Regions from separate parts of the Cellulomonas sp. KU4C genome, predicted to be linked through region 3. Evidence: predicted binding sites of a transcription regulator. Region 3 holds the regulator's gene; each other region holds the start of a gene.
The links. The regulator Rex, encoded in region 3, represses fermentation and respiration genes when NADH is low (regulators of the CRP and FNR family bind a similar motif). The targets are predictions, from matches to a motif close to CTTGTGAANNNNTTCACAAG.
Positions count from the first base shown of each region.

Region 1: pflB (formate C-acetyltransferase) is a predicted target of Rex. The motif match lies at 1,738-1,757, and genes of this name have one in related genera.
Region 2: adhE (bifunctional acetaldehyde-CoA/alcohol dehydrogenase) is a predicted target of Rex. The motif match lies at 947-966, and genes of this name have one in related genera.

Region 1 covers NZ_CP200322.1:3,265,756-3,268,917, reverse strand. The annotation lists gene dxs (1-deoxy-D-xylulose-5-phosphate synthase) at 1-1,646, shown strand, start outside; gene pflB (formate C-acetyltransferase) at 1,786-3,162, shown strand, end outside.
Region 2 covers NZ_CP200322.1:88,173-91,334, forward strand. The annotation lists gene AC1VL8_RS00435 (hypothetical protein) at 1-347, opposite strand, end outside; gene AC1VL8_RS00440 (hypothetical protein) at 344-712, opposite strand; gene adhE (bifunctional acetaldehyde-CoA/alcohol dehydrogenase) at 1,033-3,162, shown strand, end outside.
Region 3 covers NZ_CP200322.1:1,366,620-1,369,781, reverse strand. The annotation lists gene AC1VL8_RS06495 (MarR family winged helix-turn-helix transcriptional regulator) at 1-367, opposite strand, end outside; gene AC1VL8_RS06490 (YceI family protein) at 501-1,055, shown strand; gene AC1VL8_RS06485 (redox-sensing transcriptional repressor Rex) at 1,165-1,824, opposite strand; gene AC1VL8_RS06480 (glutaredoxin family protein) at 1,834-2,130, opposite strand; gene AC1VL8_RS06475 (HAD family hydrolase) at 2,165-2,992, shown strand; gene AC1VL8_RS06470 (GNAT family N-acetyltransferase) at 2,989-3,162, shown strand, end outside.

The DNA.
Region 1 (3,162 bases), 1.9 Mb from region 3:
TGACGGGCCGGCAGGACTTCGCCCGGCTCCGGCGTCGCGGTGGTCTGTCGGGCTACCCGAGCCGCGCGGAGTCGCCGCACGACGTGGTCGAGAACTCGCACGCGTCGACGTCGCTGAGCTGGGCGGACGGCATCGCGCGGGCGAACGCGCTCGCGGGCCGCACGGACCGGCACGTCGTGGCGGTGGTGGGGGACGGCGCGCTGACGGGCGGGATGGCCTGGGAGGCGTTGAACAACGTCGCGGACGGCACGGACCGGCGCCTGGTCGTCGTGGTGAACGACAACGGCCGGTCCTACGCGCCGACGATCGGCGGGCTCGCGCTGCACCTCGACGCCCTGCGCACGACGCGCGGCTACGAGACGGTGCTGACCTGGGGCAAGCGGACGCTGCGCCGGTCGGGGCCGCCCGGGCGGTTGGCGTACGACGCGCTGCACGGCCTGAAGAAGGGCATCAAGGACGTCGTCGCGCCGCAGGGCATGTTCGAGGACCTGGGCCTGAAGTACGTCGGTCCGGTCGACGGGCACGACGCGCGCGCGGTGGAGTTCGCGCTGCAACGGGCGAAGGCGTTCGGCGGTCCGGTGATCGTGCACGTCATCACCGAGAAGGGCCGCGGGTACACCCCGGCGGAGCAGGACGTCGCCGACAGGTTCCACGCGGTGGGGCAGATCCACCCGGAGACCGGCCTGCCCGTCGCGCCGTCGCGGTTCGGCTGGACGGGGGTGTTCGCCGACGAGATCGTCCGGATCGGCCGCCGCCGGCCCGACGTGGTGGCGCTGACCGCCGCGATGCTGAACCCCGTGGGTCTGGCGCCGTTCGCGGCGGAGTTCCCCGACCGGACGTTCGACGTGGGCATCGCCGAGCAGCACGCGGTGACCACCGCGGCGGGCATGGCGTTCGCGGGGCTGCACCCCGTGGTCGCGGTGTACGCGACGTTCCTGAACCGCGCGTTCGACCAGGTGCTCATGGACGTCGCGCTGCACCGTGCGGGCGTGACGTTCGTGCTCGACCGGGCGGGGTTGACCGGCGACGACGGTGCGAGCCACAACGGGATGTGGGACCTGGCGCTCCTGGGGGTGGTCCCCGGGCTGCGGCTCGCGGCGCCGCGGGACGAGGAGACGCTGCGCTCGGCGCTGCGGGCGGCGGTGGACGTCGACGACGCGCCGACGGTCGTGCGGTACCCCAAGGGGGCGCTCGTGGACCCGCTGCCCGCGGTGGACGAGGAGGACGGCGTGGACGTCCTCGCGCGGCACCCCGGCGCGGACGCGCGGTCGCGGTCCGTGCTCGTGTGCGGGGTGGGGTCGATGGCGGGCACGGCGCTGGCGCTGGGCGAGCTGCTCGCGGCGCACGGTCTGCGGGTGACGGTCGTCGACCCGCGCTGGGTGCTGCCGGTCCCGGCGGCCCTGGTCAAGCTGGTCGGCGAGCACGAGCACGCGGTGACCCTGGAGGACGGGGTGCGCGAGGGCGGGATCGGCTCGGCGGTGGCGCAGCGGGTGCGCGACGCCGGGATCGCCGTGCCGGTGCAGACGTTCGGGGTGCCGCGGGCGTTCCTCGAGCACGCGAGCCGCGACGAGCTGCTGACGTCGCTGCGCCTGACCGCGCCGGACGTCGCGGCGGACGTGCTCGCCGCCCTGGGCGCGCCGGCCTGACGCCTGCCGTGCGCAGGGCGTGAGCGGCGTCACGTGGCGTTCCGGCTGGTCGGGCCGCAGCCGGGCCGTAGGTCCCAAGACATCCCATGACCTCGTGAATAGCGTCACTAGTACGACGCACTCAGCGAGGGAGCATCAGATGTCCACCACAGCAGTACCCCAGACCGGCACCGACGCAGCCGCCGACGCCTGGGCCGGGTTCGTCACCGGTCCCTGGTGCGACGGGATCGACGTCCGCGACTTCATCCAGCGCAACTACACGCCCTACACCGGCGACTCGGCGTTCCTCGCCGGCCCGACGGAGCGCACGACCGGTGTCTGGGCCAAGCTCAGCGCGATGTTCCCGGCCGAGCGGGCCAAGGGCGTCTACGACATCGACAACCACACCCCGTCGACGATCGTCTCCCACCCCGCGGGCTACATCGACGAGCCGAACGAGCTGATCGTCGGCCTGCAGACCGACGCCCCGCTCAAGCGCGCCATGATCCCCAACGGCGGGTGGCGCATGGTCGAGAAGAGCCTCGAGACCTACGGCTACGACGTCGACCCCGAGGTCGCCAAGATCTTCAGCCTGTACCGCAAGACGCACAACGACGGCGTCTTCGACGTGTACCCCCCGAACGTGCGCGCCGCGCGCTCCTCGCACCTCATCACGGGCCTGCCCGACGCGTACGGCCGCGGCCGGATCATCGGCGACTACCGCCGCGTGGCCCTCTACGGCGTGGACGCGCTGATCGAGGCCAAGCGCCTCGAGCGGCACGAGCTCGACATGGAGCCGTCGGTCGAGGACATCATCCGCGACCGCGAGGAGAACGCGGAGCAGATCCGCGCGCTCAACGAGCTCAAGCGGATGGCCGCGACGTACGGCTACGACATCTCGAAGCCGGCGACGACGGCCCGCGAGGCCGTGCAGTGGCTGTACTTCGCCTACCTGGGCGCGGTGAAGGAGCAGAACGGCGCGGCGATGTCGCTGGGCCGCACCTCGACCTTCCTCGACGTCTTCCTGCAGCGTGACCTCGCCTCCGGCGCGATCACCGAGGAGTTCGCGCAGGAGCTGATCGACGACTTCGTCATCAAGCTGCGCATCGTCCGGTTCCTGCGCACCCCCGAGTACGACAACCTGTTCTCGGGCGACCCGACGTGGGTGACCGAGTCCATCGGCGGCATCGGCGAGGACGGGCGGCCGCTGGTCACCAAGTCGTCGTTCCGGTTCCTGCAGACGCTCTACAACATCGGCCCGGCCCCGGAGCCGAACCTCACGGTGCTGTGGAGCAACCGCCTTCCGGAGGGCTTCAAGAAGTACTGCGCCCAGGTCTCGATCGACACCTCGGCGATCCAGTACGAGTCCGACGACCTGATCCGCAACTCGTGGGGCGACGACGCGGCGATCGCCTGCTGCGTGTCCCCGATGCGGGTCGGCAAGCAGATGCAGTTCTTCGGTGCGCGGGTCAACATCGCCAAGGCGCTGCTGTACTCGATCAACGGCGGCCGCGACGAGATCACCGGCAAGCAGGTC
Region 2 (3,162 bases), 1.3 Mb from region 3:
TCGGCGACGAACGCGGCGAGCGCGGGCTCGACCCCCCGGCGCAGCAGCGCCACGTTGCTGTCCGGCCGCAGGTCGACCGCCAGGATCCCGTCCTCACCGAGGCCCCAGACCAGCAGGGTGCGGTCGGCGGTCTCGAGGAGCAGCCGCGCCCGGCCGTCGGGCGCGACGCCGTCCGCGCGACGCAGCATCTGCGCGAGCCCGGGCAGCAGGTCGGCGACCGGGGCGGGGAGCCGCGCGCCTGCCGTCGCGTGCCCGTCCGCCGGGACCCAGGCGACGCGCGCGTCCAGCGGCAGCACGCCGTCCAGCGCGCGGAGCAGGCCGTCGACGCCGGACACGGCCCGGGTCACAGCTCGACGTCGGCCGCCGCGGCGCGCAGCCGGTGCCGGGCGAGCGCGAGGTTGCCCCGCTCCCGGTCGAGCACGAGGTAGGAGAACAGCCCGGCGAAGCGGGGGTCGCGGCTCATCACGACGAGGTGCAGCTGGCCGGACAGGGTGATGAGGATGTCGTCCACGAGCTGCTCACCCCCGAGCTGGTCGATCGCGCGCATCTGGGCCCGGACGACCTCGGTCGCGACCGCGGCGGCGAGCTCGATGTCGAACGGCACGGCATTCACGGTGGTGAGCGTCATGCCGCTGGTGTGGTCGACGACGGCGAAGGCGACGGCGCCGTCCAGGGACATGAGGCTCTGCGCGGACTCCTGCAGGCTGGGCACGGGTTCCTCCTGGTCACGGGCGGGGACCCGAGCACCCTAGCGGCATTCCGGGGCATTCCCGCAATGCGCCGGATGACCATGTTCACCAATGCCGCAAAAGCCACGGACGTGCCATTTCATCTCACAAGCGGACGATCCGGCACGCCGGCCGTCGGGCGTCGGGCGACCGGTCGCGCGACCCCGCGGGCCCGACCGCACCCCGGGACCTACGTCCGCAGGACTCCGGTCCCAGACTTTGTGAAAAGTTTCTCGATACGGTCTTCTCGTGAGGTCGACGGAGCCCTCCACCCCACCCCATCGGAACCCTCGGGAGAGCCCCCGTGAGCACCACGAGCACCGACACCGGCACAGCCGCCGCCATCGACCAGCTGGTCGCCGGCGCCACCAAGGCGCTGGCGGAGTACGCGCACTTCACCCAGGAGGACGTCGACCGCCTGGTCAAGAAGGCCGCCGTCGCCGCCCTGGACCAGCACGGCCACCTGGCCGAGCTCGCCGTCGAGGAGACCGGTCGCGGTGTCTTCGAGGACAAGGCCGTCAAGAACATCTTCGCCTGCGAGCACGTCACCAACTCGATGGCCGCCCTCAAGACGGTCGGCGTCATCAGCCGCGACGAGATCAACGGCATCACCGAGATCGCCGAGCCCGTCGGCGTCATCTGCGCGATGACCCCGGTGACCAACCCGACGTCCACCGCGATCTTCAAGTCGCTCATCGCGCTGAAGACCCGCAACCCGATCATCTTCGCGTTCCACCCGAACGCGCAGCAGTCGTCCGTCGCCGCCGCCCGCGTCGTGCGCGACGCCGCGGTCGCCGCCGGCGCCCCCGAGCACTGCATCCAGTGGGTCGAGACCCCGTCGATGGAGGCCACCGGCCTCCTCATGAACCACCCCGGCGTCTCCACCATCCTCGCGACCGGCGGCAACGCGATGGTCCGCGCGGCCTACTCCTGCGGCAAGCCCGCCCTCGGCGTCGGCGCCGGCAACGTCCCCGCCTACATCGAGAAGTCGGCCAAGCTCAAGCGCGCGGTCAACGACGTGGTGCTGTCCAAGTCGTTCGACAACGGCATGATCTGCGCCTCCGAGCAGGCCGTCATCATCGACGACGTCATCTACGACACCGCGCTCGACGAGTTCGCGGTCCTGCACGCGTACCGCGCGTCCAAGAAGGAGAAGGCGCTCCTCGAGAAGTTCATCTTCGGCGTCGAGGCCAAGGGCAAGAACTGCGCCGACGCCAAGCTGAACCCCACCGTCGTCGGCAAGTCGCCGCAGTGGATCGCCGAGCAGGCCGGCTTCACCGTCCCCGCCGACACCTCGATCATCCTGGCCGAGGTCTCCGGCGTCGGCCCCGCCGAGCCGCTCACCCGCGAGAAGCTCTGCCCGGTCCTCGCGGTGCTGCGCGCCACGTCCACCGAGCACGGCATCCAGCTCGCCGAGCAGATGGTGGAGTTCGACGGCCTCGGCCACTCCGCCGCCATCCACACCCAGGACGACGCGCTGACCGAGGAGTACGGCAACCGCGTCAAGGCCATCCGCGTCATCGCGAACGCCCCGTCCTCGCTCGGCGGCATCGGCGACATCTACAACGCCTTCATCCCGTCCCTCACCCTCGGCTGCGGCTCCTACGGCCACAACTCGGTGTCGAACAACGTGTCGGCGATCAACCTCGTCAACATCAAGCGCGTGGGCCGGAGGAACAACAACTTGCAGTGGTTCAAGGTCCCGGCCAAGACGTACTTCGAGCCGAACGCCATCCGCTACCTGTCCGACATGGCCGACGTCGAGCGCGTCACCATCGTCACCGACGCCACGATGACCACGCTGGGCTTCGTCGACAAGATCATCGACGTGCTCGGCCGGCGCACCAACAAGGTCGCGCTGCAGATCATCGACCAGGTCGAGCCCGAGCCCTCCGTGAAGACCGTCCAGGCCGGTGCCGCGCAGATGCGCCACTTCCGTCCCGACACGATCATCGCGCTCGGCGGCGGCTCGCCGATGGACGCCGCCAAGGTCATGTGGCTGCTGTACGAGCACCCCGAGATCGTGTTCTCGGACCTCAAGCAGAAGTTCTTCGACGTCCGCAAGCGCGCCTTCAAGTTCCCGACGCTGGGCGAGCTCGCCAAGCTCGTCTGCATCCCGACCACCTCGGGCACCGGCGCCGAGGTCACGCCGTTCGCGGTCATCTCCGACCCCGACGCCGGCAAGAAGTACCCGCTGGCCGACTACGCCCTGACGCCGACCGTCGCGATCATCGACCCGGTGCTCACCGCGAAGATGCCCCGCTCGCTCGCCGCCGACTCGGGCTTCGACGCCCTGACCCACGCCACCGAGGCGTTCGTCGCGGTCTACGCGAACGACTTCACCGACGGCATGGCGCTCCAGGCGATCCGCCTGATCTTCGACAACCTGGCGCAGTCGGTGAACGGCGACCCGGCCGACCCGGCCACCAAGGAC
Region 3 (3,162 bases):
CGGCCTCGGTCATGGTGCAGTTCACACCGCGGGCGTCCTCGAGGCAGGGGGCGCGCTCGACCAGACCGGCGTTCTCCATCCGGCGGACGGTGTGGGTGAGGCGGCTGCGGGAGTGGGCGAGCTCGCCGGCGAGCTCGGACATCCGCAGGGTGCGGCCGGGCGCCTCGGACAGCCGGACCAGGACCTCGTACTCCCCGAGCGACAGGCCGGAGTCCTGCTCCAGCTCGTGCCCGAGGATGTCGAGCAGCCGCGCGGCGCCGTCCCGCCAGGCCCGCCACGCGCGCTGCTCGTCGGCGGTCAGCCAGCGGACGTCGTCGTGCGCCCGCGGCTCGCGGGTCGGGCCGGGGGTGCTGGTCGTGGCGGTCATCGACGTGTCCTTCCTGGGGGCGCGCTGTGACGTGGGTCGCTGATCGTCCCACAGCCCTTGCGTCGCTCCCCACACTGTAGTAGAAATCTCAACTAACCGCAGTTGACGCTTCAACCTTCGCAGGAGGCACCGCATGTCGACCACCACGCTCCCCACCGCCCTCACCGCCGGCACCTGGACGATCGACCCCTCGCACACCGAGGCGTCCTTCACCGTCCGCCACGCGGGCATCTCCAAGGTCCGCGGCACCGTCGCGGTGACCTCCGGCACCATCACCGTCGCCGAGGACCTCACGCTCTCCGGCGTCACCGCCGCGCTGGACCCGTCGACCATCAACACCGGCGACGCGGGCCGCGACGGCCACCTGAAGTCGGCCGACTTCTTCGACCTGGAGAAGTTCGGCGAGTGGACCTTCGCCTCGACCGCGGTCCGCGCGGACGGCGAGGACTACGTCGTCACCGGCGACCTGACCATCAACGGCGTGACCAAGTCCGTCGACCTGGCCACCGAGTTCGGCGGCGCGGCCACCGACCCGTTCGGCAACCAGCGCGCCGGCTTCTCCTCCTCCGTGACGATCTCCCGCAAGGAGTTCGGCATCACCTGGAACGCGGCCCTCGAGGCCGGCGGCGTCCTGGTGAGCGACAAGGTCGTCATCAACCTCGAGGTCTCGGCCATCAAGGCCGCCTGACCTCGACGCCCCTGACGGGGCACCCGGGCCGAAGGGTCCGATCGCGCACCCCCTGCCGCGATCGGGCCCTTCTTCCGTCCCGGGACCGCGCGGCCCTGGCCGCGCGACGTCAGGCCGGGTCGGCCGGGGCCGCGTCCTCGGGCCGGGTCGACCGCTGACGGGCGTGGAAGCCGAGGATCTGCAGCTCCGAGCCGAGGTCGACCTCGCGGACGTCGACGCCGTCCGGCACCCGCACGGTGCGCGGCGCGAAGTTGAGGATGCCCGTGACGCCCGCCGCCACCAGGCGGTCGGTCGTGGCCTGCGCGACGGACGCCGGGGTCGCGACCACGGCGATGCTCGCGTCCGCCGCGGCGATCACGTCCTCCAGCCGGTCGACGTGCTGCACCCGGTGCCCGCCGACGGTCGTGCCGACGACGTCGGGGTCCGCGTCGAACAGGCCCACCAGCACGAACCCGCGGTCCGCGAACCCCGAGTACGTCGCCAGGGCGTGCCCCAGGTTGCCGATCCCGACGATGACGACGTTGCGCTCCTGCGTCATCCCCAGCGCCTGGGCGATCTGCTTGCGCAGGTGGTCGACCTCGTAGCCGACACCGCGCCGGCCGCCGGCCCCCAGGTACGACAGGTCCTTGCGCAGCTGCGCGGGCGACGCGCCCACCAGCTCGGCGAGCTGCTCCGAGGACGTGGTGCTCGCGCCCTCGGACGCGAGACCGCCGAGGGAACGCAGGTATCCCGGGAGGCGGGCGACGGTGGTCGGCGGCAGGGCACGCACCTGCACAGACTAGGCGGTCGGGGGCCCCGCGAGGGCGTCCGCCAGGCGGTACGCGTCGATCTCCCAGTACCCGACGCGTGCACCGTCCACCTCGACCACCGGCAGCAGCTCCCCGTACGCCGCCGCGAGCGGTCGCCCGTCGGCCGCGGTGCCGCCCGCGTCGACGTCGACCTCCCGCCACGTCTCGCCCCGGGACGCGGTCACGCGCGCCACCACCTCGCGGGCGGCGTCGCACAGGTGGCAGCCCGCGCGGACGTACAGCACGGTGCGCGGCGCGGGGCCGGGGGTGACATCGGAGGTCGGCACGGCACGAGCCTAGGCATCTGACTACAGTGGCGGCGTGCCCGAGCCGATCGCACCCACCCCCGGGGACCCCGCGCAGCCGGGCAAGGTGGCCGCGTTCTTCGACGTCGACAACACGATCATCCGCGGCGCGAGCTCGTTCCACCTCGCCGTCGGCCTGTACCGCCGGGGCTTCTTCCGCCGCGCCGACCTGGTGCGGTTCGCGGTGCACCAGATCCGCTACCTGACGTTCGGCGAGAACCGCCAGCAGATCGACGAGGTCCGGTCCCGCGCGCTCGAGATCATGCACGGCCGGTCCGTCGCCGAGCTCGTCGCCATCGCGGAGGACGTCTACGACGAGGTGCTGTCGCTGCGGATCTTCCCCGGCACGCAGCGGCTGCTGGACCAGCACATCCGCGCGGGCCACGAGGTCTGGCTGGTGACCGCCACGCCCGTGGAGATCGCCGAGATCATCGCCCGCCGGCTCGGCACCACCGGCGGGCTGGGCACCATCGCCGAGCACACGGACGGGTTCTACACCGGCCGCCTCGTCGGGGACCTGCTGCACGGCGAGGCCAAGGCCGCCGCGGTGCGCACCCTCGCCGAGAAGGAGGGCCTCGACCTGTCGCGGTCGTTCGCGTACGGCGACTCCCTGAACGACGTGCCGATCCTGTCCGAGGTCGGGTTCCCGTGCGCGATCAACCCCGAGGGCCGGCTGCGCAAGCACGCCGCCGAGGTCGGCTGGCCGGTCCGCGAGTTCCGCGGCCGCCGCAACGCGACCCGCCGCGGGGTGGACGCCGCCACCGTCGCGGGGTCCGCGTGGGTGGTCGGCCTCGCGATCCGGGCCGTGCGGCGCCGGATCCGGTCGCGCTGGGGCGGGGTGTGAGCACGGGCGCACCGGGGCTGGGCGTGAGCCCGGTCGCGGTCCGCCGGCCCGGTGCCGCCGACGTCCCCGCGCTGGCCGCCCTCGCCGCCGTGACGTTCCCGCTGGCCTGCCCGCCGTCGTCGACCCCGGCGGACCACGCGGCGTTCGTGGCCGCGCACCTGACCCCCGAG